Regions from separate parts of the Bacillus atrophaeus genome, predicted to be linked through region 2. Evidence: riboswitches for the same ligand, from Rfam matches in the RefSeq annotation. Region 2 holds a riboswitch; each other region holds the start of a gene.

The links. A riboswitch is a leader RNA that binds a small molecule or an ion and turns the genes downstream of it on or off. The one in region 2 is predicted to bind S-adenosylmethionine.
Region 1: it holds a riboswitch for S-adenosylmethionine, as region 2 does, so the genes downstream of both, AAHT65_RS05290 (5-methyltetrahydropteroyltriglutamate--homocysteine S-methyltransferase) here and AAHT65_RS15215 (phosphoadenylyl-sulfate reductase) in region 2, are expected to answer to the same signal.
Region 3: it holds a riboswitch for S-adenosylmethionine, as region 2 does, so the genes downstream of both, metN (methionine ABC transporter ATP-binding protein MetN) here and AAHT65_RS15215 (phosphoadenylyl-sulfate reductase) in region 2, are expected to answer to the same signal.

Annotation. Positions count from the first base shown of each region.
Region 1 covers NZ_CP154443.1:1,016,991-1,027,751, forward strand. The annotation lists gene pepT (peptidase T) at 1-1,131, shown strand, start outside; gene AAHT65_RS05275 (hypothetical protein) at 1,496-1,702, shown strand; gene AAHT65_RS05280 (hypothetical protein) at 2,240-2,425, shown strand; gene AAHT65_RS05285 (LURP-one-related/scramblase family protein) at 2,585-3,061, shown strand; SAM riboswitch class I at 3,142-3,228, shown strand; gene AAHT65_RS05290 (5-methyltetrahydropteroyltriglutamate--homocysteine S-methyltransferase) at 3,303-4,442, shown strand; gene AAHT65_RS05295 (sigma-54 interaction domain-containing protein) at 4,497-5,894, opposite strand; gene AAHT65_RS05300 (3-hydroxybutyrate dehydrogenase) at 6,026-6,811, opposite strand; gene AAHT65_RS05305 (3-oxoacid CoA-transferase subunit B) at 6,823-7,485, opposite strand; gene AAHT65_RS05310 (CoA transferase subunit A) at 7,503-8,207, opposite strand; gene AAHT65_RS05315 (GntP family permease) at 8,232-9,677, opposite strand; partial or broken gene AAHT65_RS05320 (methyltransferase domain-containing protein) at 9,941-10,746, opposite strand.
Region 2 covers NZ_CP154443.1:2,976,086-2,986,846, reverse strand. The annotation lists gene sat (sulfate adenylyltransferase) at 1-519, opposite strand, end outside; gene AAHT65_RS15220 (inorganic phosphate transporter) at 568-1,632, opposite strand; gene AAHT65_RS15215 (phosphoadenylyl-sulfate reductase) at 1,644-2,345, opposite strand; SAM riboswitch class I at 2,576-2,681, opposite strand; gene pyrE (orotate phosphoribosyltransferase) at 2,824-3,456, opposite strand; gene pyrF (orotidine-5'-phosphate decarboxylase) at 3,453-4,172, opposite strand; gene AAHT65_RS15200 (dihydroorotate dehydrogenase) at 4,141-5,076, opposite strand; gene AAHT65_RS15195 (dihydroorotate dehydrogenase electron transfer subunit) at 5,076-5,846, opposite strand; gene carB (carbamoyl-phosphate synthase (glutamine-hydrolyzing) large subunit) at 5,843-9,058, opposite strand; gene AAHT65_RS15185 (carbamoyl phosphate synthase small subunit) at 9,043-10,137, opposite strand; gene AAHT65_RS15180 (dihydroorotase) at 10,134-10,761, opposite strand, start outside.
Region 3 covers NZ_CP154443.1:409,778-420,538, reverse strand. The annotation lists gene gcvH (glycine cleavage system protein GcvH) at 1-284, shown strand, start outside; gene AAHT65_RS02270 (YusG family protein) at 346-582, shown strand; gene AAHT65_RS02265 (toprim domain-containing protein) at 657-1,010, shown strand; gene AAHT65_RS02260 (thioredoxin family protein) at 1,031-1,351, shown strand; gene AAHT65_RS02255 (SCP2 sterol-binding domain-containing protein) at 1,459-1,803, shown strand; SAM riboswitch class I at 1,922-2,028, shown strand; gene metN (methionine ABC transporter ATP-binding protein MetN) at 2,136-3,161, shown strand; gene metP (methionine ABC transporter permease MetP) at 3,154-3,822, shown strand; gene metQ (methionine ABC transporter substrate-binding lipoprotein MetQ) at 3,836-4,654, shown strand; gene AAHT65_RS02235 (carboxymuconolactone decarboxylase family protein) at 4,783-5,124, shown strand; gene AAHT65_RS02230 (hypothetical protein) at 5,316-5,468, shown strand; gene sufC (Fe-S cluster assembly ATPase SufC) at 5,649-6,434, shown strand; gene sufD (Fe-S cluster assembly protein SufD) at 6,452-7,765, shown strand; gene sufS (cysteine desulfurase SufS) at 7,765-8,985, shown strand; gene sufU (Fe-S cluster assembly sulfur transfer protein SufU) at 8,975-9,418, shown strand; gene sufB (Fe-S cluster assembly protein SufB) at 9,439-10,761, shown strand, end outside.

The sequences.
Region 1 (10,761 bases), 2.0 Mb from region 2:
TTGGCGAACATGCTCGTTGAGGAACTCAAGTCAATCGGCATGGAAGAGGCCGCCATCGATGAGAACGGCTACGTCATGGCAACCCTTCCGTCCAATACAGAAAAAAACGTACCGACAATCGGATTTCTGGCTCATGTTGATACCGCAACGGACTTTACCGGCAAGCATGTAAATCCGCAGATTGTTGAAGACTACGATGGAAAAGACATTGTCCTGAATGAAGAATTGCAAGTCATCCTGTCACCCGATCAATTTCCGGAGCTCCCCGGCTATAAAGGCCATACATTGATCACAACAGACGGCACAACGCTTCTCGGCGCCGACAACAAAGCCGGCATTGCCGAAATTATGACTGCCATGGATTACCTCATCAAACACCCGGAAATCAAACACGGAACCATCAGAGTGGCTTTCACGCCTGACGAAGAAATCGGCAGAGGCCCACATAAATTTGACGTCAAACGGTTCAATTCGTCCTTCGCCTACACAGTAGACGGCGGCCCGCTCGGTGAATTGGAATACGAAAGCTTTAACGCAGCAGCTGCGAAAATTACCGTGAAAGGCAACAACGTCCACCCCGGCACAGCCAAAGGAAAAATGATAAACTCCGCTAAAATTGCAATGGAGCTGAATCGGATGCTTCCGGAAGAAGAAGCGCCAGAATCAACAGAAGGCTACGAGGGCTTCTATCACCTGCTTTCTATCCAAGGTGATGTAGAAGAAACAAAACTTCATTACATCATTAGAGACTTCGACAAGGAAGGCTTCAACAATAGAAAAGCAGAGATGGAACGCATTGTCAGTGACTTGAGAAACCAATACGGAAAAGATCGAATCATTCTCGACATGAACGACCAATACTACAACATGAGGGAAAAAATCGAACCTGTCAAAGAAATCGTTGACACCGCCCGGCAAGCGATGGAAAACTTGGGCATCGAGCCGAAAATCTCCCCGATCCGAGGCGGAACAGACGGGTCTCAGCTTTCCTACATGGGCCTCCCGACACCTAATATCTTCACAGGCGGAGAAAATTTCCACGGGAAATTCGAATATATTTCTGCTGAAAACATGGTGAAGGCTGTGAATGTCATTGTGGAAATTGTAAAGCTGTTTGAAGAACAAGCATAAGTCAGTATCGAAAAACCAAAGCGATTTGTTCGTTTTGGTTTTTTATTGCAAAAAAATGAAACTTGTATCGGTGTCCTCCCGTAAATAAAGTATCAACAATATAAGAGGAGTGAAGGACGATGACAAGAGGCACTGTCGCAAAAGACCTTAAGAAAAAAATGATAATAGCCAAAACATTTAAGATGAAAACAAAAGGAAACCCATTTAAAAAAATCAGGAGACTGTTTAAACGATTATTCTAAAGTCTTATTATCGAAAAAAGTTCTTAGCCTTATCGAATCCCTCCTATTCCCGCTGAACTATACCACTTTGTAAGCAAGCATCATTACATATATCTACATTTTAAACGGAGGAAATCATATGTTTGACGCTGTTATTTTACCTTTTAAAGAGAGAATTGGCTGCAGAAGCAGTTTCTATTTCTTCAACTGATGAGGCGAAAACAGAATTCAAAAAAATAATGGACGATCATGGCAGGTTTTATCTTATTGACGTTGGGTTATTCACGCAATTTGCTTTTCGCGGCTTTGAATTTGCTCCTAGGAATTCAAGCTCTCTTTTAATCTTTTAAATAAAACAGAAAAGTTTTTTTTAAAGGCTTAAAGTTTGTATGGTTACAGTGATTAGTTTTCTGCTCATTTTTTTAATGCAATAAATCATAAGATAAACAGATTTTGCAACGCGGTGCATCTCCAAATCCTGCGAAACAACATTCAATGTCAAAAACCTCAGCGATATATGTATAACGGCCTGAAACTTGGAAACAATGCGGATGTTCTCCAAATCGGGTTTTTTTGCATACCGGCCTAGAAATTGGGGTATAAACCAATCAAGCGTGTCCCATCGGTCCCCAATCAAAAATGGTTAATTTGAATTATTTAAAAACAGGGTAAAAGTCATGTAAACTTATTTATTTTCCAGTCGATAGAATCTATATAGACAATATGACACAAGACTTTCAACTCAACCCCTAGGAAATGTCAGTATTTTATTTCCAAATTGTTTTTCACGCAATTATTTTTTTCGAAAAGTTATAATTTTTTGAATACTTTTCACTCTTTTATTCGTACAATAAGTAACACCAAAACTTTTTTGGGAGGTATGTAACATGATTCTATCTATTATCATTGCGTTATGCGGTTATCTGCTTTATTCATTCAGCAAGGACAATCGACGCAAAACACAAAAGACAAGTCCTCTGGCCACAGCACCTGCTCCTGTATCTGCTTCTGCGCCTAACAATTTAATCGACTTGGACGCCATCCGTCAAAAACGGCAGCTTCCGCTTTCATAAAACATATATTCAAGGCTGCGGGGAACATTTCTGCAGCCTTGATCTTTTTTTATATCGTTCTCCCTTGGCTCCGCCCCCTTGCTTTTTTCTCCTTCTTAAATGAAACTTTTCACCGCCAGCTTCCGTAAAGATACAAGATCATCAAAAAGGAGACTTCTTATAGTGGACTTATATATGAAAGAACGGATTTTTTCATTTAAGGATCAATTTAAGGTATATGACCAAAACGAGAACGAGGTGTACCGGGTCGAAGGGAGTTTCTTTTCATTTGGAGATCAGTTACAGATTACAGATATGGACGGAAATCCGATCGCTGAAATTGATCAAAAACTTATGTCTTTTCTGCCCCGGTATGAGATTTCAATAAACGGTGAAACGGTTTGCGAGGTGACGAAAAAATTAACATTTTTCAAGCCGAAGTTTGAGATATCAAAGCTCGATTGGACCATTGACGGTGATTTGTGGAATCAGGACTTTCAAGTGACGGACGGTAAAGATAGTCGGATGTCAGTCAGTAAAAAGTGGCTAAGCTGGGGTGATTCCTACCATTTGCAGATTCCGAATGAAGAGGATCACGTGCTTTGTCTCGCAATCGCAATTGTGCTGGATATGGTGTTATTTGAAGATGAAAATTAAGAAATTCCCCAAAAAATATTGACAATTTAATAAAAAATAATAATATTAAGATTATTGAAAACAATTTCATATAACGATTTTCCTTATCAAGAGAGGTGGAGGGACTGGCCCGATGATACCCGGCAACCGCTGTTTAACAGAATGGTGCTAAATCCTGTAGATAAGGTTGAGATTGTGAACTCAAGCTCTTCCTTACTAAAGGGAGAGCTTTTTACTTTAAAACGGAAAGAAGGAATAATCTATGTCACAGCAAGCAGCTTCAACAGAACAACATCAATCTCTTCAGCGGAAAAAGCCGCCATTTCGCGCGGATCAAGTCGGAAGCCTTTTGCGTTCAGAGCCAGTGAAGAAAGCGCGTCTCCAGAAGGCAGCCGGTGATATTACCGCAGAACAGCTTCGCCAAATTGAAAACGATGAAATTATCCGAATCGTTAAAAAACAAAAAGAAACCGGGATGAAGGTCGTGACGGATGGTGAATTCCGCCGTGCGTGGTGGCATTTCGATTTTCTTGAGAACTTGGACGGCGTAGAAGGCTTTAAGCCGGAAAGCGGCATCCAATTCCACAATGTCAAAACAAAGCCCCGCGGGATCAAAGTGACCGGAGATATAGACTTTACGAACCATCCGATGCTGGAAGATTATAAATTTCTGCATAGTATCGCCGGCGACGCGACACCGAAAATGACAATTCCAAGTCCGAATATGCTGTTTTTTAGAGGGAAAGTGGAAAAAGATTCATATCAAAATGATTACGAAGCGTTCCAGCATGATTTGTCGCTCGCCTATAAAAAAGCGATTCAAGCTTTTTACGATGCAGGCTGCCGTTATCTTCAGCTTGATGACACGGCGTGGGCGGTCTTCTTATCGGAACAAGGGAAAAAGCAAATTGAGGCATTCGGCAAAACACCTGACGAGCTGCGACAGTTGTTTGCAAAATCAATTAATGATGCAGTTGCCGACCGTCCGGATGATTTGACTGTCACCATGCACATTTGCCGCGGCAACTTCCAATCAACTTGGACGGCTGAAGGCGGTTATGACGCAGCGGCAGAAACGATTTTTGACGGTTTAAATCTTGACGGGCTTTTCTTAGAATATGATGATTCCCGCTCTGGCGGCTTTGAACCGCTCCGTTATGTAAAGCGTCCTGACCTTCAGCTTGTCTTAGGCTTGGTGACTTCGAAATATGGAGAATTGGAAAACCCGGATGTTATCAAACGCCGGATTGAAGAAGCGTCACGCTATGTTGGTTTAAATCAGCTCTCACTCAGCCCGCAGTGCGGTTTTGCCTCCACAGAAGAAGGAAACCTGCTGACGGAAGAGCAGCAATGGGCTAAATTGCGCCATGTTGTGGAGATTGCAAAGGATGTTTGGAAGTAATATAAAGTGAAAAAGACACACATCAATTGTGTGTCTTTTTTAGTGGGTATCAAACTAATCAATCTGATATGCTTTGCATTTCTCGTACAGACTTGTTTTCCCAATCCGCAACAGCTTTGCAGCCTCCGCTTTATTTCCGCAGCTTATCACAAGCGCTTCTGTTATCGCCTTCTTTTCCGCCTCTGCGATTGCCTCCTTTAAAGGTTTGACCGCTTGATTTTTGCCTGTTTTCAATGGACGGCGCTGCCTTTCTTCTCCATCCGGTTTGCGTGGCAGATTCAGGTGTTCCGGACCAATCAGCCTCCCATCCAGTACGTTGACCGCCCGTTCCAGCACATTTTCCAATTCTCTTATATTCCCCGGCCAGGAATAGCACTGCAATTCTTCTATAGCTCCGTCGGAAAGCTCTAGTCCATAACGGTCAAACTTCCGCTCCAGTTTCTTGACTAACAGTCTGGCGATCGGAACGATATCCTCTAACCGTTCTTTTAAAGAGGGAATCTGGATGTTAATCACATTCAGCCGGTAATATAGATCCTGACGAAACTTCCCTTCTTGCACCATTTGCTCCAGATCGCGATGTGTCGCCGCAATTACGCGCACATCGATCGGTATCGGACTTCTGCCGCCGATTCGTTCAATTTCCTTCTCCTGCAGGACACGCAGCAGCTTGCTTTGCATTTGTAACGGCAGATCCCCGATTTCATCAAGAAAAATGCTTCCTTGATGAGCCAGTTCAAACTTTCCTTTTTTCCCGCCTTTTTTCGCTCCCGTAAATGAGCCTTCTTCATAGCCGAAAATTTCGGATTCAAATAAGTGTTCAGGGATAGAAGCACAGTTTACTCGCAGGAAGGGAGCGTACCGGCGACGGCTGTTTTGGTGAATGGCGTGGGCAAACAGCTCTTTTCCGGTCCCGGATTCACCCAAAAGCAAGACGGCTGACTGGCTGTCAGAAACCCGCTCCGCAAGCGTTTTTGCTTCCATAAAGGGACGGCTGTTCCCGATTAAATCACCAAAATGATATTTGCTGTACAGCTCTTTTTCATATTTGTTTTTATAATATTTGAGCTCCTCCAAAAGAGGCTTGATTTTCTTGGAGTAGTCCATCCATTCTTGAGGATTGCGGAACATGACTGTACCAACCGCTCCAACAAGCTGCTGATTCACATACAGCGGGTATCTGTTCGCAATCATTTCGCTTCCGTTAATCGGATGAATGGCCGCTACCTCTGTCTGCCCCGTTTTCGCCACAATGTGCATTCTTGAATTTTCAATGATATCCTGAACAGGTTTTCCGAGTGCTTCTTGCTCTCTTGTTTTCAGAAATTCGCAGTACGCCGCATTGATGTAGAGGATTTTCCCCTCATGATCCACCACAACGATACATTCCGCTGCAAGATTGATGATTTCATCGAGCCATTCATAAGGCAATGTTTTAATAGTATGTTTCATCGCACCCCGTCCCTTTTATATCAAAGAACTGTATTTCTTTCCGCCGCCTTGCCGGAAAAAGGAAATGTAAGCACTTTCATATATTGTTATCATAAACGAGGCCTTTCCATGAAATCAAGAGAAGCTTATGTTTATTGAGCGGTATAACCGCCATCAAGCACAACGGCCTGGCCGGTGACTCCTTTCGCTTTGTCGCTGGCCAAAAATACCGCATAATCAGCAATTTCCTTAACTGAAAGAAGACGTTTTTGCGGCACTAGCGGGAAAATGACATCCTCCAGTACGCGTTCATACGGAACATTCCTTGTTTCTGAAAGGTCCTTCAGCTGGCTGCGGACAAGCTGGGTGTCCACATATCCCGGACAAAGCGCATTGACCGTGATTCCGTCAGACGCACCTTCAAGGGCCCCCACCTTCGTTAAGCCGATTACGCCATGCTTCGCGCTGTTGTAGGCCGCCTTGCCGGAAAAACCGATTAATCCGTTAACGGATGCCATATTAAGGATTCTTCCGAATTGCTGTTTCTTCATAATGGGAAAAGCATGCTTCATTGCGATAAAAGGCGCGGTCAGCATGACACGAATGAGCCCTTCAAAACGGTCTGTGGGAAATTCCTCAATGGGGGCGACGTGCTGAATGCCCGCATTATTAACCAGAATATCCAGACGCCCGAATTGTTTCTCAATCGTTTGCAGTGTATCAGCTATTTGCTCTTCATTTGTCACATCGCATGCCATGCTTACCGCTTCAAAGCCTTCCTCTTTCAGCTTCGCAGCCGCTTCTTCTCCCGTCTGTTCATTTACATCAGATATGATGACGGCGGCTCCTTCGCGGGCGAATTCCTTCGCTATTTCAAATCCGATTCCTCCGGCGGCTCCTGTCACAAGAGCCACTTTTTCAGTAAGTAATGACTTCATCACGCGCCTCCTTATTCTTGTCGGACTCCATTCTTGAACGACTGGCTGACGGTAAATTCAGCTTCCGTTTTTTCATAAACCTCCTCCATAGACACGCCTTCCTGCAGTTCGGCCAGTGTCATTTGTCCATCGTGAAAATCGAATACTGCCAAATCTGTGATCAGCCGATGGACAACTTGTTTGCCCGTCAGCGGCAGCGTACATTCCTTTTTGACTTTAGATTCTCCATATTTATTGACGTGCTCCATGATGACAACAATCCGTTTTGCTCCGTTGACCAAATCCATGGCGCCGCCCATTCCTTTGATCATTTTCCCGGGAATCATCCAGTTCGCCAAATCCCCTTGTTCGGATACCTCCATCCCGCCGAGGATCGCTAAATCAATATGACCGCCTCGAATCATGGCAAAGGATTCGGCGCTGTCAAAATACGATGCCCCCTTCACCTCAGTAATGGTTTCTTTCCCCGCATTGATCAGATCCGGGTCCTCCGTTCCTTCCAGCGGGTAAGGCCCGATCCCAAGCAAGCCATTTTCCGACTGAAGCAAAACGTTATAATCACTCGGTATCTCATTGGCTACAAGCGTCGGCATCCCTATCCCCAGATTCACATTCATTCCGTCCTTAATCTCCATTACAGCCCGTTTTATCATTCGTTTTCTGGCATCTCTCATTCTATCAGCCTCCTTTATCATGCTTGTTGTTGAACGGTGCGGCGCTCAATCCGCTTTTCATCAGTCGTGCCGAGCAGCACATGCTGCACAAAGATACCTGGTGTATGAATATGATCCGGATCAATCTCTCCGACATCAACGATTTCTTCTGCTTCCGCAATCGTTACCTTGCCTGCCATTGCAGCGAGCGGATTGAAGTTTCTCGCCGTCTTTCTGAACACAAGGTTGCCCAGCGGATCGGCTTTCCACGCTTTTACAATGGCGGCGTCCCCTGTGATCCCTTTCTCCAATAGATAGGTTCGTCCGTCAAATGTTTTATGTTCCTTTCCCTCGGCGACCGTTGTTCCGACTCCCGCAGCAGTATAAAATCCCGGGATGCCCGCGCCGCCCGCCCGAATTCTTTCGGCCAGCGTTCCTTGGGGAACCAATTCGACTTCCAGCTCTCCGCTTAAAAATTGCCGTTCAAAGATTTTGTTTTCTCCCACATAGGATGCGACCATTTTTTTGATCTGCTGATTCGCAAGCAGCAGGCCTAATCCCCAGTCATCGACGCCGCAGTTATTGCTGACAACGGTTAAGTCTTTTACCCCGCTGTCCCTGATCGCAAGAATTAATTGCTCTGGGATTCCGCACAGGCCGAAACCTCCTGCGATGAGAGTGTCTCCATCCTTGATCAAATCGGCAGCTTCCTTATACGACTCCATTACTTTTCCCTTCCCCATACTCACTTCCCCTTTCTTTTTTGTTTACACAAGGCCCGTCAGACTGTAAATGGCGATGATCACAAACACTGCGATTGTTTTGATGATGGTGATCGCAAAGATATCCTTATATGATTGGCGATGGGTTAATCCGGTAACCGCCAGCAGCGTAATGACGGCGCCATTATGCGGAAGAGTGTCCATCCCGCCGGACGCCATTGAGATCACCCGGTGCATGACCTCCGGCGGAATGTGAAATGTATTGATCGCTTCCACATATTTTTCTGACATCGCGCTTAAAGCAATGCCCATTCCGCCTGATGCCGATCCTGTAATCCCAGCCAGCGTTGTGGTCGTCACCGCTCCATTGACAAGCGGATCAGTAAACGTCTGCGATATGCCATTGCTGACCATTTTGAAACCCGGCAGCGCCGCAATGACACCGCCAAATCCGTATTCGGCTCCTGTATTCATCGAAGCCAGCAAGGCGCCCCCGATCCCCTCATTCAGCCCTTCCTTGAAATTGACGAGCACTTTTTTCCAATCGAACAAAATCGTTGTGATAATGCCGATCAGCAGCGCCAGTTCCACTGACCAGATGGCAACGACGGAGGAAAGCTCAATTTTTCCAAACGCCTCCAAGCCGATGGACGCAAAATCAAATCCATTGGGATACCATTGAGGAAACCACATGGTGAAGCATTTGTTCATTACCCCGACAAGGATAAGCGGAATAAAGGCGAGCACTTGTCTCGTGATACAGGTTTCTGTCTTTGGCGACAAAGCTGGCGTGTTTTTCTCAGCAGCCAGATCTGAGGATTCCTTTGCAGCAGAAATTTCCGATTGGAATCCTGCATAGCCCTCCCCTGTTTTCTCAGCTTTTTTGCGCCGGGATTCTAAATAAAGCATCCCAGCAGCCAACACAAATGCAGCGCCAATCAGTCCGAGCCAGGGAGCCGCATAAATGTCTGTTTTAAAAAACGTCGTCGGGATGACATTCTGAATCTGCGGCGTACCCGGCAGCGCATCCATCGTAAAGGTGAAGGCGCCCAGAGCAATCGTTCCCGGTATCAGGCGCTTCGGGATATCAGCCTCCTTAAATAAGTTCTTAGCGAATGGATAGACGGCAAAAACCACGACGAAGAGGCTGACACCGCTGTACGTTAAAATCGCACCCATTAAGACGATGGCGAGAATAGCTCTTTTCGCCCCCACAAGCCTGACGATCGTTTTTGCAATCGACTCAGCGAGCCCGGACATTTCAACAACCTTTCCAAAAATGGCCCCAAGAAGAAAGACTGGAAAATACAGCTTAATGAATCCTACCATTTTCTCCATAAATATATTCGAGAAGAAAGGAAGTACGAAGCTTGGATCTGTCAGCAGCACAGCAAACAGCGCACAAATCGGAGCAAACAAAATCACGGAAAAACCCCGATAAGCCACAAACATCAGCAAGCCTAATGCCAAAAGAATAATAATAATGTCCACAAACACCCCTCTTTTCTGTATATAGATAGTAAGCGCTTACAATAACCTTTTTCGCCTAATATTAAAGCAAAAACTGTGCCAGTTTTACGTCGATGGCCAAACGTTTACTATTTTCACAGCTTTATTGGGTTGCGCTCCGATCTTTATTCCGCTGTATGTTCCGCATTTTCGGAAAATGGGCGAAAACCATTCCGGAATATCGGAAATTTCCGTATTTACGGAATGAAAAGGCAGCCCCGTTCTATGGACTGCCTCTTTTTCACCTACATCTGTTTGCTTCCGACTAAGATATCTGCATCAACCGTTATATCGGCTGATTCTTTTTGCAGGAACTGATTGATTTTCACCTTAGAACTTGACCATGTTAAAGGAGTCATTTGAACGAGTGATTCAAGGGCTGGTTGGCTGAGGTTCTTTGTATAACGCAGCCTCTCTTGATTCACAACTTGATGATTCTGAATGAAACGGTCAATCATTCCTGTATTCGAGTACGTATGCTTCTCTGTATCTGCAAAGAAATATTGCCTGAGCTCTTTTAAATAATCACGTTGAGGCAAAACCTTTATCATGAGTCCGCCTTCATTCAGGAGCCTGCTGCATTCCGCATAATTGGAGGGCGAAAAAATGGAAAGGATCACATCAAATTGCCTGTCTTGAAACGGCGTATCAGCCAAATCAGCTACCGCCCAAATCTTATCATCTAAATTCTTGGAGGCCGTCAGGATCCCTTCCTTCGAGATATCAATACCGGCTGCTGTCACGGGTTTCCCGAGTTCAAAACTTATGCGGTCGGACAGCGCAGATAAATGCGAGCCTTCTCCGCATCCCATATCCAAGATCGTTAATGACTCTTTACGGGCTTGCCGGCTGATGATGATATTGGCTATCGCCTGAAGAAGAGGAGCGAAAAAATCGCTTTCTGACATCAGCTTCCTTCTCGCTTCGAAAAGTTCCGTTCCATAACGGCTTTTTACCGGTTTCTTCAGGAAATTGACATACCCTTGCTTCGTCAAATCAAACGTATGCCTGTGATGGTACATACTAAACTCTTACATTCCCATAGCTTCATTGGAGAACTGCATAT
Region 2 (10,761 bases):
AAACTGGCGTCTCGTCTCCTGCGGTTCAAACGTGAATTCTGGGAATTGCTTTGAAGCTTTCTTAATCAGCGTAATCGGCCCACCGACATACGTATCGCCGCGGCTGAAAAGTTTTTTCACACCCGGATGCTCACGATCATTTGTTTTATAAACATTCACAGCTTCTTTTTGTTTATCAGGCACGTACAAGTCTTCAATCTGAACGACGCCGTATGTTTCTCCTTCATACATTAACTTTACAGTTTCACCGATTTCAAGTTCTGCCGCTTTTTGCGAATCAACCGGCAGCGTAATTGGAAGAGACCAGACAACACCAGATGACAAACGCATGTTTTCAACAACTGACACGTAGTCTTTTTCAGTGAAGAAGCCTTCAATCGGGCTGTATGCGCCTATCCCAATAAGTTCTAAATCAGCAAATGAAATTAAATCAAGCTCTATTTCTTTATGAATCTCTTTCACATTATACATCTCATTTACACGATTAACTAATGTTCCTCCGTGCGGTGCTAAACTCATAATTTATATTTCCTCCTAGTTAACAGATAAATAAACTCAGATTAATAATTAAATTCCTCCGCCCTGCTCATGAACCGAGCGGCTCTCTTTTCGGATAGCTTTCATCAGACTGACTGCGCCGCCGGCTGCTAAAAGCACGCTGGCCATCATAAAGACTGAATAATAATCCCCTTTCAGGAACAGGGATACAAGCAGATATGATATGGATAATGATAAAAACGGCGAGACAACCCAGACTTTCAGCATGGTTCTTACCACTTGTTTATGAAATACATTGGGCCCGTTTTTCGCCATTCCAATTCCGATAATAGACGAAGACGTGACTTGTGCGAGCGGCACCGGCAGACCGAATACAGAGCTGATGATGACCAGTCCGGCTCCTGTTCCGGATAGCAGAATGCCTTCCCCTTTTGAAAATTTCGTTATTTTCTTGCCGTTGGTTTCTAATACACGCCCGCCTAATAACAGCGCTCCAAGCGCTACAAATATTCCTCCGTACAGTGTACCTTTTGTTACATCTAAGACACCTGCGGCAACCAACGGGCCTACAGCGTTGGCGACGTTGTTCATTCCCGCCGAAAAGGCTTCGAAAAATCCGGCAAACAACAGGATAATCCCAAGTGTTTTTTGCTTTCTGGAAGATTTCACTTCAATCTTAAACAATTGAAACAGCTTTGAAACGAAAAATGTGAAACAAAATGCAACAAACGGAACGAGAATCCAAAATACAACGATCATGAGTAAATTGTTCAGAAACAATACTTTATATGCCACTCCTACGCCGACAACTGCTCCGACCGTTACTTCACTTGTTGATAAAGGAATCCCCAGTATATTAGCCGTAAAGAGCGATAATGCCGCAGCGCCGATAATAATACAAACGATTGTCAATGTAATAGATTGTTCCGGTATAATGCCAGAGCTGATTGTTTTCACTACCTCGCCGCCGCCGATGACGGCACCCGATAACACCCCGGCCGCACATATGAGCAAAGCGTACAGTTTCTTTCTGACAGCTCCTGATCCGTAAGCAACTCCCATTGAAGCCGCAGCGCCGCTCGCTCCGATATTGATTGCGAAAAACAAGCTAAATAAAATAGCGGCTAGTTCCATTGCGCAGCTCCTTACTCATGCAATCCGCATTCCGTTTTCGCCGAACCGTTCCATCTGCCGGCACGCAGGTCTTCCGCAGTAAACGCCGGTGAGGTGCAAGGCTCACAGCCTATGCTCGGATATCCTTGATCGTGCAATGGGTTGTAGTCTAATTCATTCTTGGAGGTATATCTCCAAATGTCTTTCCATGTCCAATGGATAAGCGGGCATACTTTAATTGATTTGAATTTTTCATCTTTATTTAAGAAGTTTGTATTGGCGCGGCTTGGTCCTTGATCCCGGCGCAATCCAGACAGCCATGCCGGATGACCTGACAGCGCTTCTCTTAACGGAACAACTTTTCTGATATGGCAGCACTTGTTGGGCTCCCGTTCCCACAGCTTATCTCCGTGGGCCTCCGCTTGCTCTTCTACAGTCAGATCCGGTTTTTTCAAAATGATATTCAGGCCCGGATAACGTTCTTTGACACGCTCAATCGTTTCGTACGTTTCTTTGAAATGCAGCCCTGTATCAAGAAATACGATTTCCGCATCTTTTTTCACTTTATAAATTAAGTCAATGAGGACGATTCCTTCAATACCGAAGCTGCATGCGTAAACAAGCTGATCGCCGTAATGGCCGTACGCCCATTTTAATACTGACAGCGCACCTTTATAAGAATCATCTTCTTGAAATGTAATAGTCGGCTCTTCCCAAGTTTCATACGTAAACATTTTTCTTCCTCCTTTCGGAGACAAACAAACAGTCGTTTTTCTGCCGGTTGTCTTTACCAATAGTGATTTTAAACATCAGGATAAAGAGTAAGTATGGTTTGTTTTATAACACCTTTTCCAGAAAGGTGCTATTTCCGGCTGTTGCCAACCCCCACTTGGCAGTCCCTCCTTGCCTCTCTTAAAATAAAAAACTTTCAATCCAGCGGAAAGAAAGAAAGGAACTGCATGCGCCCTTATCTTCCAAAATGGAATACATTTTGCTGGAAGTAGCACCTTACATTTTATGCAGGTTGCCGGGCTTCATAGGTCCAGTCCCTCAGCCGCTCTTGATAAGTTTTTTAGATTTGTATTAAATTTTAGCACAATTCTAACAAAAGTCAACCCGAGTTTTTTTATAGGATTAATGAAAATAAAAAAACAGGCCAAAGGGCCTGTTTTACCTGTGATTTACTCATGTTTTTTTGAAATGATATGTTTTTTATTGCTTAATCCAATCTTTTGACTCGGGATTCAATTTCCATGTTTGCAACTTTTTTAAATCTGCTGAGTGAATTTTTCTATTTTGAAGGGCTACTTCTGTCAGCGTGTCATAGTCTGTCAGTGAATAGTACGGTATCTTTGCTTTTTCAAAGGCTTCACTTGCTTTAGGAAGACCATATGTAAAAATAGATACCACGCCAAGCACGTCACATCCCGCTGCCTGTAAAGCAGCTGTTGCTTCAAGCACGCTGCCTCCTGTAGAAATTAAGTCCTCAATAACTACCGTTTTTTGGCCTTTTTCTACGGCTCCTTCAATTTGGTTTCCTTTGCCGTGGGCTTTCGGCTTGCTTCTCACATAACACATTGGCAGCTTCAGGCGATCGGCGGCCAAGGCGGCATGGGGAATGCCGGCAGTTGCTGTCCCCGCGATCATCTCAGCTTCAGGAAACTGCTGCCGGACAAGCTGTGTAAGGCCTTGGGCCACATCATTTCTCACCTCAGGAAATGACAGAGTGAGACGGTTGTCACAATAAATAGGAGATAAAATGCCGCTTGCCCATGTAAAAGGCTCATTCGGGCGTAAAAATACAGCTTCAATATCTAGCAGATGTTTGGCGATGACTTGTTTCATTTACTGATACCCTCCCATTCGAGTCTGATTGTTTCATAAGCTTTTACCGGGTTGACCGCTTTTGTAATAGACCGCCCGACCACAATGGCGGACGATCCTTTTTCTCTTGCAACAGCGGGCGTTGCCACGCGGACCTGGTCATTTGCGGCATCTTCAGACAACCGAATGCCCGGTGTCACGGTGAGAAATGACGGCGATACTTGTTCATAAATCGCTCCTGCTTCGTGAACCGAACATACCACGCCGTCCAATCCGCTCTCTTCGGCCTGCTTGCTGTAATGCACAACTGTTTCTAAAAGAGGATTTTTAATCCAAAGTTCTTCTTTCAACATATGTTCTGATGTGCTTGTCAGCTGGGTAACCGCGATAAGTGACGGGCGTTTTTTGCCTGATGCCGTTCCTTCTTCCAATCCCTCAACTGCGGCTTCCATCATCTTTTTGCCGCCGGCCGCGTGAACATTGACGAGATCTACCCCAAGACCGGCCAGCCGTTTCATTGCTTTATTTACAGTAGTCGGAATGTCGTGGAGCTTTAAATCTAAAAACAGCTCGCAATTGCGTTCTTTCAGAAGCTTAATAATACGCGGTCCTTCTTGATAAAAAAGCTCCATTCCCACCTTCACAAACAGCTGTTCATTGTGAAAGGGCTGTAAAAAGGCCAATGTTTCTTCTGCTGTGGCGAAATCAAGCGCGATGATAGGCAGGTTTCTGTTCATTATTCCAGCTCCTTCCAATACATTCTTCCACTGATTGATATCCGTATTTCTGTAAAACATCAGGGAGCTGTCCGATGATTTCTGGACATGCAAAAGGATTTACAAAGTTGGCAGTTCCGACAGCGACAGCGCTGGCTCCTGCCAGAAGGAATTCAAACGCATCTTCAGCTGTCTGAACGCCTCCCATTCCAATAATCGGAATATTGACGGCCTGACTGACCTCATATACCATCCGAATCGCTACAGGTTTTACCGCAGGACCTGAAAGCCCTCCCGTTTTATTGGCTAAAATCGGCTGGCCTGTTTTTAAATCGAGCCTCATACCGATTAAGGTGTTAATCATAGTAAGACCGTCAGCCCCAGCCTCTTCAATCGCAACCGCAATTTCTGCGATGTTGGCGACATTTGGGGAAAGTTTCACATAGACAGGCACTTTGGAAACTTTTTTTACCGCCTTTGTCAATTCCGCGGCCATTGCCGGGTTTGTTCCAAAGGCGATTCCGCCGGTTTTTACGTTCGGACAGGAAATATTCAGTTCAAGCGCATTTACATTAGGCGCTTTGCTGATTTGCTCCGCCACTTCAACATAATCTTCAACTTGAGAACCGGCCACATTTGCAATGATAGGTGTATCAAATTGTTCAAGCCAGGTCAGCTCGTTGTACAATACGCTTTCGAGACCCGGGTTTTGCAGACCAATCGCATTAAGCATGCCAGCGCCTGTTTCGGCAACCCTAGGAGTAGGATTTCCGAAACGCGGCTCCTTTGTCGTTGCTTTGATCATAATCGCTCCGAGACAAGATAAATCATAAAATCGGGCGAATTCTTTACCAAAACCAAAACAGCCTGAAGCCGGTATGATGGGATTTTTTAATTGAAGCCCCGGCAATTCCACCTTTAACATTACAGCGCCACCTCCTGAGCTTTGAATACCGGACCGTCAAGACAGACCTTCACATATGATGTCTCGCTCTCGTTTGTATGGCACACGCAGGCAAAGCACGCCCCAATTCCGCAGCCCATCCGTTCTTCCATTGAAAGATAAACCTCTTTATGGGCGTATTCTTGCTGTAATGCCTTCAGCATTGGTGTGGGACCGCAGCTGAGAAGCACGTCAAATTCGAGATTTTGCTCCCTGATTACATCGGTCACATAACCTTTTGTTCCATGAGTCCCGTCGGCTGTCGCTATATACGTGTCTCCGTATCGTCGGCATTCCTCTTCATAAAATACATCCTTAGCTGACTGGAAGCCCAAAACGTGAACCACCTTTACGCCTTTTTGTTTCAAGCGTTTTGACAGCTCTTGGAGAGGCGGGACTCCGACGCCTCCCCCTACTAATAAAGCTGTTTTTCCGGCTTCGATTTCGTTAACGGGAAATCCGTTGCCTAAAGGGCCGAGGACATCTACACGGTCTCCTTGCTGCTTTAGAGACAAAAGCCCCGTCCCTTCTCCGTCTTTTCGGTAAATAATCGTTACTTCATTTCTCTCTTTATCAACATCAGCAATACTGATAGGTCTTCTTAAAAGCGGAGTCACCGCTTCGCTCACTTTAAGGTGCAGGAATTGCCCGGGCGTTGTAAACGTCTGGACAAGATCCCCTTTCAGCACCATTTGATAGATTCGGTCTGCAACTTCTTCATTGGAACGAACGGTTAAATACGCTTTTTTCATATCGAGATTGCCGCCTCCTGGTTAGTGTTGACCGCCGGCATATGATCCGCCCGAAACGTCATGCTTTCTAATACTCGCAAGATGGCTTCTGCCGTGTCTAAAGATGTCAGGCAGGCAACGCCGTTTTCCACTGATTCACGTCTGATTCTGAATCCGTCTCTTGCCGGCTGCTTTCCTTTTGTTAGCGTATTGATGACAAATTGCGCTTCTCCGCTTCTTATGACATCAAGAAGATTCGGCCCGTCCTGACCAATTTTCCCTACAACCTTCGAAGGGATGGACGCATCTTTTAAATATCCTGCCGTTCCTTCCGTCGCCAAAATGTTGTAGCCGATCGCATGGAAGCGCTTCGCGATGGCAAGCCCTTCTTCTTTGTCTTTATCCGCTACGGTTAAGAGAACGGAACCATAGTTAGGAATTTGGATGCCCGAGGCGATCAGACCTTTGTACAGCGCCTTTTCCACTGTAGAATCTTTGCCCATGACCTCACCTGTTGACTTCATTTCAGGGCCGAGTGTAATGTCGACTCTTCTCAGCTTCGCGAAGGAGAACACCGGCACTTTTACATATACGCCTTGCTGTTCCGGCTGGAGCCCCTCTTTGTAGCCAAACTCATCCAGTTTTTGTCCGAGAATAACTTTTGTTGCAAGATTCGCCATCGGAATTCCGGTGATTTTGCTCAAAAACGGAACAGTTCTGCTTGATCTCGGATTGACTTCGAGAACATATACTTCGCCTTTTGAAAGAACGAATTGAATATTGAGAAGCCCGACAATATTGAGTCCTTTAGCCAATGCGATGGTATATTGTTCGATTTTTTTCTTAATGTCTTCCGTCAGAGATTGCGGAGGATAAACAGCAATCGAATCGCCCGAATGGACCCCTGCGCGCTCGATGTGCTCCATGATTCCCGGAATCACAACCGTTTTGCCGTCAGATACCGCATCCACTTCAATTTCTTTGCCCGTCAAATATCTATCTATTAATACAGGGTGCTGCGGATTGATTTTTACTGCATTTTTCATGTAATGAAGAAGCTCTTCTTCGTGGTAGACAATTTCCATTGCCCGGCCGCCAAGCACGTAAGAAGGGCGGACGAGAACCGGATAACCGATATCGCTTGCGATTTTCACCGCTTGTTCAACTGATGTCGCTGTTTTGCCCAGCGGCTGCGGCACTTGCAATGTTTCCAGCGCCTGTTCGAATTTATCCCGGTCTTCCGCACGATCCAAGTCTTCCAGTGATGTTCCGAGAATTTTCACCCCGCGGTTTGATAGCTCATCAGCAAGGTTGATCGCTGTTTGCCCGCCGAATTGCACTACAACTCCCAGCGGCTGCTCGAGATCAATGATATGCATGACATCTTCTACAGTCAGCGGCTCAAAATAGAGCTTATCCGAAATACTGAAATCCGTTGATACGGTTTCCGGATTATTATTCACGATAATCGCTTCATAGCCCGCCTGCTTGATTGCCCAGACAGAATGCACGGTCGCATAATCGAATTCCACGCCTTGTCCGATGCGAATCGGCCCAGACCCAAGAACAACAACACTTTTCTTCGGTGTCACGACTGATTCATTCTCTTCCTCGTATGTGCTGTAGAAGTAAGGCGTTTCAGATTCAAACTCAGCCGCACATGTGTCAACCATTTTGAAAACCGGTGTGATTGCGCCTTGTTTTCTTAAGCTGTAAAGCTCTGCTTCCGGCATATTCCATTCACGGCTGATATACTGGTCGGAAAAACCAAGCTCTTTTGCTGTTTTTAATACATCCAGGCTGCCGGCATTTGCTTTCAACTCTTTTTCAAACTTGACAATACCGAAGAGCTTATGCAAGTAAAACACGTCGATGGCAGAGAATTCATGAAGCTGTTCGACTGTGTAGCCTCTTCTGTATGCTTCGGCAAGATAGAATAAACGTTCATCTCCCGCCTTTTTAATCCGTTTTTCCAGCAGCTCGTTCGAAATGTCTGCCGCATCCTTCAATTCAAGGTGGTGGACATCAGCTTCAAGTGATCGGACGGCTTTCAGTAACGATTCCTCAAGTGTGCGGCCGATCGCCATCACTTCTCCTGTCGCCTTCATTTGTGTGCCGAGTCTTCTGTTTGCCGATTCAAACTTGTCAAAAGGCCAGCGCGGAATCTTAGAGACGACATAATCAAGAGCGGGTTCGAATGCCGCATATGTTTTTCCTGTAACAGGGTTCATCATTTCATCCAAGGAAAGGCCGACTGCGATTTTAGCTGCAAGCTTTGCGATCGGATAGCCGGTTGCTTTTGATGCCAGCGCTGACGAACGGCTGACCCTCGGGTTCACTTCAATGATGTAGTATTGGAAGCTGTCAGGATCTAAAGCAAGCTGCACGTTACATCCGCCTTCAATACCGAGCGCGCGGATCAGTTTTAATGATACATTTCGCAGAAGCTGATATTCGCGGTCGCTGAGTGTTTGGCTCGGCGCGACTACTATACTGTCTCCGGTATGGATTCCGACCGGATCAATGTTTTCCATATTACAAACGACAATGGCGTGATCCTGACTGTCTCTCATCACTTCATATTCAATTTCTTTATAGCCGGCAATGCTTTTTTCAAGCAAGCATTGGTGAACAGGACTTAACTTCAAGCCGTTTTCTACAATTTCTTTCAGCTCGATTTCATTGGAGCAGATACCTCCTCCTGTGCCGCCTAATGTATATGCGGGGCGTACAATGACTGGGAATCCGATTTTGCTCACGAAATTTTCTGCTTCTTCTAATGAGTGAATGATGTCACTTTCAGGAACTGGTTCATTCAGATCATTCATTAACGTTCTGAACAAGTCGCGGTCCTCCGCCTGCTGGATCGCAGAAAGTTTGGTGCCGAGCACTTCTACGCCACACTCTTGCAAGACGCCTTGTTCAGATAGTTCGACAGCCAGGTTTAATCCGGTCTGTCCTCCGAGAGTAGGAAGAATGGCATCAGGGCGTTCTTTTCTGATGATCCTCGTCAGAAATTCAGGTGTGAGCGGTTCAATGTAAACCCGATCAGCCATTTCCGTGTCCGTCATGATGGTGGCAGGATTTGAATTGACAAGAATGACCTCATAGCCTTCTTCTTTTAAAGCAAGACAAGCCTGCGTACCCGCATAGTCAAATTCTGCTGCTTGGCCGATGATGATCGGGCCTGATCCGATTACTAATATTTTATTAATGTCTACGCGTTTTGGCATACCGCTTCCCCTTCTTTCTCTGTTGTTTCGATCATGTCGATAAATCTGTCAAATAAATGATTCGCATCCTCCGGTCCCGGTGAAGCTTCCGGATGGTATTGCACCGTAAATGCAGGTTTTGTCTTATGCTTTAACCCTTCAATCGTGTCGTCGTTGATGGCGATGTGTGTTACTTCAAGTTCTGTCTGTAGAATGGAAGATACCGTATAGCCGTGATTTTGCGCCGTCAAGGCTACTCTTCCGGTTGCAAGTTCTTTCACCGGATGGTTTGATCCTCTGTGGCCGAATTTCATTTTTTCTGTATTCGCTCCGCATGCCAATGCGAATAATTGATGGCCAAGGCAGATACCGAACAGCGGAACTTTACCGAGAACGCCTTTAATCATTTCAATCGCTTCCGGAACGTCTTTCGGATCTCCCGGTCCGTTGGAAAGCATAATTCCGTCCGGCTTCAGCTGTAGCACTTCTTCTGCTGTTATGTTATAAGGCACGACGATGACATCGCATTTTCGTTTGTTTAATTCTCTTAATATGCCGTGTTTCATTCCAAAATCCACAAGAACAATCCGTTTGCCGCGCCCAGGACTTGGATATGCCGTTTTCGCGGATACTTGTGCTACTTGATTTCTCGGAAGCTCAGTTTCTTTCAGTCTTTTTTTCACCTCTTCAACCGACTCATCCACTGAAGCGAAGGTTCCTTTTAAAGCGCCTGCTGTGCGAATCATTCGCGTGAGCTTTCTCGTATCAATTCCTTGTAATCCCGGAATGTTTTTCATTTTTAAATATTCATGAAGTGTGTAAGCTGACCGCCAGTTTGAAGGCAGTTCACATAATTCTTTTATAATCAATCCTTTTACAAACGGCGTAATCGATTCAAAGTCGTCTCGATTAATGCCGTAATTGCCGATGAGAGGATAGGTTAATGTGACGATTTGCCCGCAGTAAGAAGGGTCTGACAGGATTTCCTGATAGCCTGTCATTCCTGTGTTAAAAACGACTTCCCCCATGTTGTGTTCTAAGCTCCCAAATGCTTTACCTTCGAACACCGCTCCGTTTTCAAGTACTAATCTTCTGATCATTTGACAAGTCTCCCTTCTTCATAAGCAAGCTTTCCGGCTGCGATCGTTGCGACCGGCCAGCCGTAGCAGCTGATACCGTTGAATGGTGTATTTTTTCCTTTTGACAGGAATGTCTCTTTATCAATACTTGCTTCTTTTTCTAAATCAATTACTGTGATATCTGCAGTTTGGCCGACTTGAAGTGTTCCGTATGGCAGTTTAAATGCTTCGCAAGGCTTTATCGTCATATAATCAACAAGCTGCTTCAGCGACCATTGCCCGTTTTTGACAAAGTGTGTATAAAGAAGCGGGAACGCTGTTTCCAAGCCGACAATACCGAATGGAGCAAGCTTCATTTCCGTGTTTTTCTCTTCTTCTGTATGCGGCGCATGGTCGGTTGCTATAAAGTCGATCGTTCCGTCTAAAAGTCCTTCGATCAGTGCTTCTCTATCTTCCGCACCGCGCAGCGGCGGGTTCATTTTATAGTTTGTGTCCAGCCCGGGAATGTCTTCATCACAGAGCAGCAAGTGGTGAGGCGTAACCTCCGCCGTTACGCGAATGCCCGCTTTTTTCGCGTCACGCACGACTCGGACGGATTCTTTTGTACTGATATGGCATACATGGTAGTGGCAATTCGCCGCTTCT
Region 3 (10,761 bases), 1.7 Mb from region 2:
AGCTTGGCGACATCGTATTTGTCGAGCTGCCAGAAGTCGGCGCTGAAATTAAAGCGGACGAGCCTTTCGGAAGTGTAGAATCTGTTAAAACGGTATCAGAACTTTACGCGCCGATTAACGGAAAAGTGGTAGAAGTAAACGAAGACCTTGACGACAGCCCTGAGTTTGTAAACGAATCTCCTTACGAAAAGGCATGGATGATCGTCGTAGAACCTTCTGATGCGTCTGAAATTGAAAGCCTAATGACATCAGAGCAATACGATGAAATGACACAGGAAGACTAATCGCTTCATCGGATAACCGTGCAGTCAATTGGATACTCTAATTTTATGGGAGGTGTCCAATATGGCTATCGGCAAACAAAGGTTTGATGTGACAGATCATGTAACAGGCCGCTTTCAAAACGGCCGGCTGTCGTTATACCATGAGGATGAAATGATTGGCCAAATGACAGGCATGAATGAATACGAGCTTAAACCCGGTTTTTCATTTGAAAATGAAAAATTTTATAAGACAGCCGATGCAGTTTCAGGAAGCGACGCGAAGTACGTGGATTGCGACTATGAAAACGGCTGGTGTTAATGTGTTGGCGGTGATATTCACTGCCTTCTTTTACAATCTGAGCGCTTCAAAATTGATGTGACAGGTGATGGCAAATGATATTGGACGATTTACAAAAAGTCATTATAGTTGAAGGGAAATCCGATAAGCAAAAAATCAAAAGCGTCCTCAATGAATCTGCGTGTATTGTGTGTACAAACGGAACGCTCGGCCAGACGAAGCTGGAAGAACTTGCTGATCAGCTTTATGATAAAGATGTGTATATTTTGGTTGATGCAGATGAATCCGGAGAGAAATTGAGAAAACAGCTGAAGAGAGAATTGCCCGACGCCTGCCATTTATATATCGACAGAACGTTCAAAGAGGTGGCGGCAGCGCCGAGCCGTCATATTGCTTCCGTATTACTTCGCGCAAATATCAATGTTCATACAAATTTTCTTGATGGATAAACCCGAGGTGTTTGAATCAAATGAAAGAACTTCAAGAGCAAGAGCTCGAATTGATAAAAGAAGACGTCTATCTCCTATATTTATATACTCCTTTTTGCGGCACTTGCCAGCTCGCGGGCAAAATGCTGTCTGTTGTTGAAGAAATGCTGCCGCAAGTCGCCTATTATAAAAACAATGTAAACTATTCTCCGACATTCGCAAAAGCCTACAAGATTGAAAGTGTTCCTTGTTTTCTTCTTTTCAAAAATGGAAAAGTGGTTGAAAAAGGTTATGCTTTTCACTCTGTTTCCTACCTATACGATATGATTAAACAAAAAGCTTCCAATACATCCCGTTTATGACATATTTCTCGGGAAATAAGTATGGAAAATGTCGTTCGTTTTATAGAGGGTTCTAGCTGCCCGCAGAGAAATGTGTATGTATGACCAATGAATAGGAGGTTGTACAAGTGGAAAAAACGGAAGTGTTAGAGGAAGAGTATCAGCGTCTGTTTTTAAAACCCCTATTGAATGCTTCAACCCTGCTTATCACCTTTCAAGGTGAGACAGAAGCTTTTACCTTCTCGATAAACGAACGGGGAGAAATGAAAAAAATTTCTCAGCCCAAAACGTCCAACCTGACCTTTTATGGAAATCAAGCGGAGATCATTCATCTGCTGCATGGAGATATTTCCCTTCAAAATTTAATTCAAAGCGGAAGCCTGAAAGTGAAGGGATCTTTTAGAGCGCTGCTCAAGCTTGAAGCCATCCTCTGGCTGACAAACGGTTTTTTCCAGAGGGTTCAAAAAGCATAAAACTAGAATATTCATAATTTTATAGAAAAAGATGGCATCATTTATTTTATTGACATCATATGATTTGCCATGCTATTCTACATTAAGAATTTCCGGACGTAAAAAGAACTATATATTTCTCTTATCAAGAGAGGTGGAGGGAAGTGCCCTATGAAGCCCGGCAACCATCAACATTGTTGAAATGGTGCCAATTCACACAAAGCGATTCGCTTTGGAAGATGAGAGAAAGGCGATGAAAAGAAGCCTTTCTGCTCATGTGTGCAGAAAGGCTTTTCTTTTGCCGAATAATCGCCGGAAGATTTCTTAGAATAGTGTTAAGGCAGGTGATTGCTTTGATCAATCTTCAGAATGTTTCAAAAGTGTATAAATCGAAACATGGGGATGTCAACGCTGTCCAAGATGTTACCCTCTCAATAAATAAGGGTGAGATTTTTGGAATTATTGGATATAGCGGAGCGGGTAAAAGCTCCTTGATCCGTCTGCTTAACGGTCTTGAGAAACCAACCTCAGGCATCGTGGAAGTAGCGGACAGCAAAATAAATGAAGTAAACGGCCGCGGCTTGCGAAAAGCCCGCCAAGAAATCAGCATGATCTTTCAGCATTTTAATTTGCTTTGGTCTCGTACGGTGAGAGATAACATTATGTTTCCGTTAGAAATCGCCGGCGTGAAAAAAAGCGACCGAATCAAGCGTGCCGATGAACTTATTAAACTGGTAGGTTTAGAAGGAAAAGAAAAATCGTATCCATCACAGTTGAGCGGCGGACAAAAGCAGCGTGTCGGGATTGCAAGAGCGCTCGCCAACAATCCGAAGGTTCTCCTTTGCGATGAAGCGACATCCGCACTTGATCCGCAAACGACAGATTCAATTTTGGCTCTCTTATCCGATATAAATGAAAGACTCGGTCTGACCATTGTGCTGATTACGCATGAAATGCATGTAATCCGCAAAATCTGCAACCGGGTGGCTGTTATGGAAAACGGTATAGTTGTGGAAGAAGGCGATGTACTCGATGTCTTCAGAAATCCGAAGGAACAAATGACGAAACGTTTCGTACAGCAAGTGACAGAACCGGAAGAAACAAAGGAAACGATCCAGCATTTCCTTGATGAAAATACATCAGGGAAAACTGTTCAGCTCACCTTTGTCGGAGAAGCTGCAGAACAGCCTCTCATTACAGAGATGATCAGGAATTTTAATGTAGACGTTAATATTCTGCAAGGGAAAATCTCACAAACGAAGGATGGGGCTTACGGCTCTCTCTTTATCCATATTGACGGAGAAAACGAAGAAGTACAAAACGTGATCCGGTTTATTAAAGACAAACAGGTGGAAGCAGAGGTGATCACGAATGTTTGAAAAATGGTTTCCGAACGTTGATTTGACAGAACTATGGAGCGCAACGTATGAAACGCTGTACATGACGCTGATTTCCTTATTCTTCGCTTTTATTATCGGTATCATTCTCGGGTTGCTGCTCTTTCTTACAGCTAAAGGAAGCTTGTGGCAAAATAAAGCGATTAACAGTGTGATTGCGGCGGTTGTCAATGTTTTCAGATCCATTCCATTCCTTATCTTAATTATTTTATTACTGGGCTTTACTAAGATTTTAGTAGGAACGATTTTAGGTCCGAATGCGGCTCTGCCGGCACTGGTGATCGGATCGGCGCCATTTTATGCCCGTCTTGTCGAAATTGCCTTGCGCGAGGTGGATAAAGGTGTGATTGAAGCAGCCAAATCCATGGGCGCAAAAACATCAACCATTATCTTTAAGGTGCTGCTGCCGGAATCAATGCCGGCGCTTATCTCAGGTATTACAGTCACTGCCATCGCATTGATCGGCTCTACAGCAATAGCCGGCGCGATCGGTTCGGGAGGACTTGGAAACCTGGCGTATGTTGAAGGCTATCAATCAAATAATGGTGATGTCACACTAGTTGCAACTGTGTTTATTCTGATCATCGTCTTTATTCTTCAGATTATCGGTGATTTGATAACGAATATAATAGATAAACGATAAGGGAGGATTTACATTGAAAAAGTTATTTTTAGGCGCACTACTTATTGTTTTTGCAGGGGTTATGGCTGCTTGCGGATCAAATAATGCAAGTGATTCAAAAGAAATTGTCGTTGCTGCGACAAAAACACCGCACGCGGAAATTCTCGAAGAAGCAGAGCCGCTGCTAAAAGAAAAAGGCTACACGCTAAAAGTAAAAGTGCTGAGCGATTATAAAATGTACAATAAATCGTTGGCGGAAAAAGAAATTGATGCAAACTTCTTCCAACATGTTCCTTATCTTGACCAAGAAAACAAAGAAAATAAAGATTACAACCTTGTGAATGCCGGCGCGGTTCACCTTGAGCCATTCGGTATTTACTCTAAAAAGTATAAATCATTAAAAGATCTTCCAGACGGCGCGACGATTATTTTAACAAATAACGTGGCTGAGCAGGGACGTATGCTTGCAATGCTTCAAAACGGCGGATTAATTACGCTGGATTCAAAAGTAGAAGCAGTGGATGCGACACAGAAAAACATCACAAAAAATCCGAAAAATCTTAAGTTCAAGAAAATCGCACCTGAATTAACTGCAAAAGCATATGAAAACAAAGAAGGAGACGCTGCCTTCATTAACGTGAACTATGCGATTCAAAATAAATTAAATCCTAAAAAAGATGCGATTGAAGTTGAGTCTACAAAGAACAATCCGTATGCCAACATCATTGCAGTCCGTAAAGGTGAAGAAGATTCTAAAAAAATTAAAGCTTTAATGGAAGTTCTTCATTCTAAAGAAATTAAAAACTTCATTGATAAAAAATACGATGGATCTGTGCTTCCAGTAGCTGAATAAGAATCAAACCCCCGGATGATGAAAATCCGGGGTTTTTTGTGTAATTTCCTAAAAGCGGTTCATAATAAAAAGGAATTTTAATCGAGCTGGAGGGATATTTGTTGACTCAATATAATGAAAGTGGAAGCATGCAGAACGCCTTAAAACAATATAAAGAAGGTTTAGGCACTTTTGAACAAAAAATGCCGATGATGGGAAGAAAATTTAATGAATTCACTGAGCAGTGTTTTGAGGCCAATTCACTGACTGAAAAGGAAAAACAGCTGATCGCTCTTGGAATCAGCATTCATGCCCAAGATGAATACTGCATGATCTACCATACGAAAGGCTGCATTGATCAAGGAGCGACTGAGGAAAACATTCTCGAAACAGTCAGCGTCGCGGCTGCTTTCGGAGGCGGCGCCGCATTAAGCCAAGGCGTAACGGTTGTGCAGCAATGTATTCAGGAATTTGGCAGCACAACGCATTAATAGCAGGAATATTCCGAAAATCCTTTCTCGTTTAACCTGACGGGACGTATATGGTTTATGTGACTTCATATCAAGTCTCAGCCTCTTTGAAGAGATGCTGTATCATTGATAAAATAGAAGCAAATACTTGAAGGGATTGATTCATTATTTGCAGCAGCCAGGATAAACTTGATTTGGACTATACGGCGGAAATGGAAAAAGCGATGCACAAAACATACGGCATCGGATACGGAGAATACAGCCGCCGGCTGGACGCAAGGATGGAAGTTGAACGGCAGCGCGAGCTTGATTATGAGAAAAGCAAACACTTTTCTGAGCAGCTTAATGAGAAAATCAATCTTTAACAAAAGGGTGGGATTCCACTCTTTTTCTATTTAAGCGGCTTTAATAAAGCGCTGATCTTTGTTACACTTGAGACCGTTCAATCAAATCAATTTTTAAAGTTGTATTTACTTTTCATTTGCTATAAAATTAGAATGAGAATAAAATGAGAATAATGATTATATATTTCTGGAGGTATAGATATGGCTGCTTCAACATTAACGATAAAAGATCTTCACGTTGAAATCGAAGGAAAAGAGATCTTAAAAGGGGTAAACCTTGAAATAAAAGGCGGAGAGTTCCACGCTGTAATGGGACCGAATGGTACAGGTAAATCCACATTGTCAGCTGCAATTATGGGCCATCCGAAGTACGAGGTAACGAAGGGCAGCATTACGCTTGACGGCAAAGATGTCCTGGAAATGGAAGTGGACGAGCGTGCTCAAGCAGGCCTTTTCTTGGCAATGCAATATCCTAGTGAAATCAGCGGTGTGACAAACGCCGACTTCCTTCGTTCTGCGATCAATGCGCGCAGAGAAGAAGGCGATGAAATTTCTCTTATGAAGTTCATCCGCAAAATGGACGAAAATATGGAATTCCTTGAGATGGATCCGGAAATGGCACAGCGTTATCTTAACGAAGGTTTCTCCGGCGGTGAGAAAAAACGCAACGAAATCCTTCAGCTTATGATGATTGAGCCGAAAATCGCAATTCTTGATGAAATCGATTCAGGTCTTGATATTGACGCTCTTAAAGTCGTATCAAAAGGCATCAACAGAATGCGCAGTGAGAACTTCGGCTGCCTGATGATTACCCACTATCAGCGTCTGTTAAACTACATCACGCCTGATGTCGTTCACGTAATGATGCAGGGCCGCGTTGTCAAATCAGGCGGTGCAGAGCTTGCACAGCGCCTTGAAGCAGAAGGTTATGACTGGATTAAACAAGAACTTGGCATTGAAGACGAAACTGTTGGCCAAGAAGCGTAAGCGTTAGGGGGATTAACATGACATTAGAAACAAAACTATCCGTAGATCAGGAATATGTCAAAAGCTTTTCTGAAAAGCAGCAAGAACCTGCCTGGCTGAAAAACCTGCGCTTACAGGCTCTTGAACAAGCTGAGGATCTGCCGATGCCAAAGCCTGACAAAACAAAAATCACAAACTGGAACTTTACGCAGTTTGACAAACATACAGTAGACAATGCACCTTTATCTTCATTAGAAGACTTGACCGATGAAGTAAAAGCGCTGATTGACGTTGAAAATGCTGATAAAACGTTATATGTTCAGCGTGATCAGACGCCGGCTTATCTTTCTTTATCACAAGAGCTGAAAGACAAAGGCGTTATTTTCACAGATATTCTGACGGCTGCGCGCGAGCACAGCGATTTAGTTGAAAAATACTTTATGAAGGACGGCGTGAAAGTAGATGAGCATAAATTAACAGCTCTTCACGCGGCACTCGTTAACGGAGGCGCATTCCTTTATGTTCCGAAAAATGTTCAGGTGGAGACGCCGGTTCAAGCTGTTTATGTGCACGAAAGCAATGACACGACACTATTTAACCACGTGCTGATTGTGGCTGAAGATCATAGCTCAGTCACTTATGTGGAAAACTACATCAGTACGGTAAACCCTAAAGAAGCTGTATTCAACATTATCAGTGAAGTCATCACAGGTGATAATGCCAACGTGACGTACGGTGCGGTTGATAACTTATCTGCGGGTGTGACAACATACGTGAACCGCCGCGGCACTGCACGCGGACGCGACAGCAAAATTGAGTGGGCGCTCGGCTTGATGAATGACGGCGACACCATTTCTGAAAATACTACAAACCTCTACGGAGACGGCACATACGGCGATACGAAAACCGTTGTTGTCGGAAGAGGAGAACAAACACAAAACTTTACGACGCAAATCATTCATTTCGGTAAGGCTTCAGAAGGTTATATCTTGAAGCACGGCGTGATGAAGGATGCCGCTTCTTCGATTTTTAACGGAATCGGCAAAATCGAACACGGCGCGTCTAAAGCAAATGCGGAACAAGAATCCCGTGTGCTTATGCTCAGCGAAAAAGCGCGCGGAGACGCAAACCCTATTCTTTTGATTGACGAAGACGATGTAACTGCAGGACATGCGGCATCTGTCGGCCGTGTGGATCCGATTCAGCTTTACTACTTGATGAGCCGCGGAATCGCTAAAGAAGAAGCAGAACGCTTAGTCATTTACGGGTTCCTTGCGCCGGTAGTAAAAGAACTTCCGATTGAAGGCGTTAAGAAACAGCTTGTTTCTGTTATCGAAAGGAAAGTGAAGTAATGAATATCACAGATATTCGGGAACAGTTCCCGATCCTTCATCAGCAAGTGAACGGACATGATCTCGTCTATTTGGACAGCGCTGCGACTTCCCAGAAGCCGCGTGCTGTTATTGAAGCAGTGGACCAGTATTATAACCATTACAATTCCAACGTCCACCGTGGTGTTCATACACTTGGAACAAAAGCGACAGACGGTTATGAAGGAGCGCGTGAAAAAGTCCGGAAGTTTATTAATGCATCATCCATGCAGGAGATCATTTTTACGAAAGGGACCACGACTTCACTCAATATGGTCGCACTCAGCTATGCCCGCGCCAACTTGAAACAAGGCGATGAAATTGTGATTACCTATATGGAACATCATGCGAATATCATTCCTTGGCAGCAGGCGGCTAAAGCAACAGGCGCAACCTTGAAATATATACCGCTTCAAGAAGACGGCACGCTTTCTTTGGAGGACGTCAAGCAGACAGTGACAAGCAACACAAAAATTGTCGCCGTTTCGCATGTGTCCAACGTGCTCGGCACGATTAATCCAATTAAAGAAATTGCCAAAATCGCTCACGATAACGGGGCTATTATCGTAGTCGACGGGGCGCAAAGCACACCTCACATCAAAATTGACGTGCTGGATCTCGATTGCGACTTCTTTGCACTGTCTTCCCATAAAATGTGCGGCCCTACAGGTATCGGTGTGCTTTACGGAAAGAAAGCCCTGCTTGAAAACATGGAACCTGCTGAATTCGGCGGCGAAATGATTGACTTTGTAGGGTTATACGAATCGACTTGGAAAGAGCTTCCGTGGAAATTCGAAGCGGGCACTCCGATTATCGCGGGCGCGATCGGTTTAGGCGCTGCGATTGATTTTCTTGAAGAGATCGGGCTCGATGAGATTTCCCGCCATGAGCATAAGCTTGCATCCTATGCGCTTGAACGCTTCCGTCAGCTTGACGGCGTAACGATTTACGGGCCAGAAGAACGTGCGGGATTGGTCACATTTAATCTTGAAGACGTTCATCCGCACGACGTAGCGACTGTTCTTGATTCAGAGGGCATAGCAGTCAGAGCCGGACATCACTGTGCGCAGCCGCTGATGAAATGGCTGGATGTATCAGCTACTGCGAGAGCGAGCTTTTATCTGTATAATACAGAAGAAGAAATTGATAAACTGGCGGAAGCACTTCAAAAGACAAAGGAGTATTTTACAAATGTCTTTTAATGCAAACCTAGATACATTGTACAGACAGGTAATCATGGATCATTACAAGAACCCGCGAAACAAGGGCGTTTTGGATGACAGCATTGTCGTAGATATGAACAACCCGACATGCGGCGACCGAATCAGACTGACAATGAAACTTGACGGAGACATCGTGGAAGAGGCGAAGTTTGAAGGGGAAGGCTGTTCCATTTCCATGGCATCCGCTTCCATGATGACGCAGGCCATCAAAGGTAAAGATATTGAAACAGCCGTGCGGATGTCGAAGATTTTTTCTGACATGATGCAAGGCAAAGAGTATGATGAATCTATAGATCTCGGGGACATTGAAGCCCTTCAAGGCGTTTCAAAATTCCCTGCCCGTATAAAATGTGCCACCCTCTCATGGAAAGCACTTGAAAAAGGAGTCGCTGGCGAAGAAGGCGGCAATTAAAAGGATTGGAGTGAAAATGGATGGCTAAAAAAATGCCTGATATTGGTGAATACAAATACGGTTTTCACGACAAAGACGTTTCCATTTTCCGTTCAGAGCGCGGATTGACAAAAGAAATCGTAGAAGAAATTTCTCGCATGAAGGATGAGCCGCAGTGGATGCTTGACTTTCGTCTGAAATCTCTTGAGCATTTCTACAACATGCCGATGCCTCAATGGGGCGGAGATTTGAACGCCCTTAACTTTGACGAAATTACGTACTACGTGAAACCGTCTGAGCGTTCGGAACGTTCTTGGGATGAAGTGCCGGAAGAAATTAAGCAAACGTTCGACAAGCTTGGAATTCCTGAAGCTGAGCAAAAATACCTTGCGGGTGTTTCTGCGCAGTACGAATCTGAAGTGGTTTACCACAACATGAAAGAAGACCTTGAAGCTCAAGGAATCGTGTTCAAAGACACAGACAGCGCGCTTAAAGAAAATGAAGATATTTTCCGCGAGCACTGGGCAAAAGTGATTCCGCCGACTGATAACAAGTTTGCGGCGCTTAACTCAGCTGTATGGTCAGGCGGATCTTTCATCTACGTGCCTAAGGGCGTGAAAGTGGATACACCGCTTCAAGCGTATTTCCGCATCAACTCTGAGAATATGGGTCAGTTTGAACGTACGTTAATCATCGTGGATGAAGAAGCGAGTGTTCATTACGTAGAAGGCTGTACAGCGCCTGTTTACACAACAAACTCACTTCACAGTGCGGTTGTTGAAATCATCGTCAAAAAAGGCGGCTACTGCCGTTATACGACGATTCAAAACTGGGCGAACAACGTCTTCAACCTTGTGACGAAGCGTACGGTTTGCGAAGCGAACGCAACGATGGAATGGGTGGACGGAAACATCGGTTCTAAATTGACGATGAAATACCCTGCTGTCATCCTTAAAGGAGAAGGCGCGCGCGGTATGACACTATCTATCGCTCTTGCCGGTAAAGGGCAGCACCAGGATGCAGGGGCGAAAATGATTCACCTTGCACCGAATACGTCATCTACGATCGTGTCAAAATCCATTTCGAAACAAGGCGGAAAAGTGACTTACCGCGGTATCGTTCATTTCGGACGCAAAGCGGAAGGCGCACGCTCAAACATCGAATGTGACACACTTATCATGGATAACAAATCAACATCAGATACGATCCCTTACAATGAAATCTTAAACGATAACATTTCATTGGAGCACGAAGCGAAGGTTTCAAAAGTATCTGAAGAACAGCTCTTCTACTTGATGAGCCGAGGCATTTCTGAAGAAGAAGCAACAGAAATGATCGTTATGGGCTTCATCGAGCCATTCACA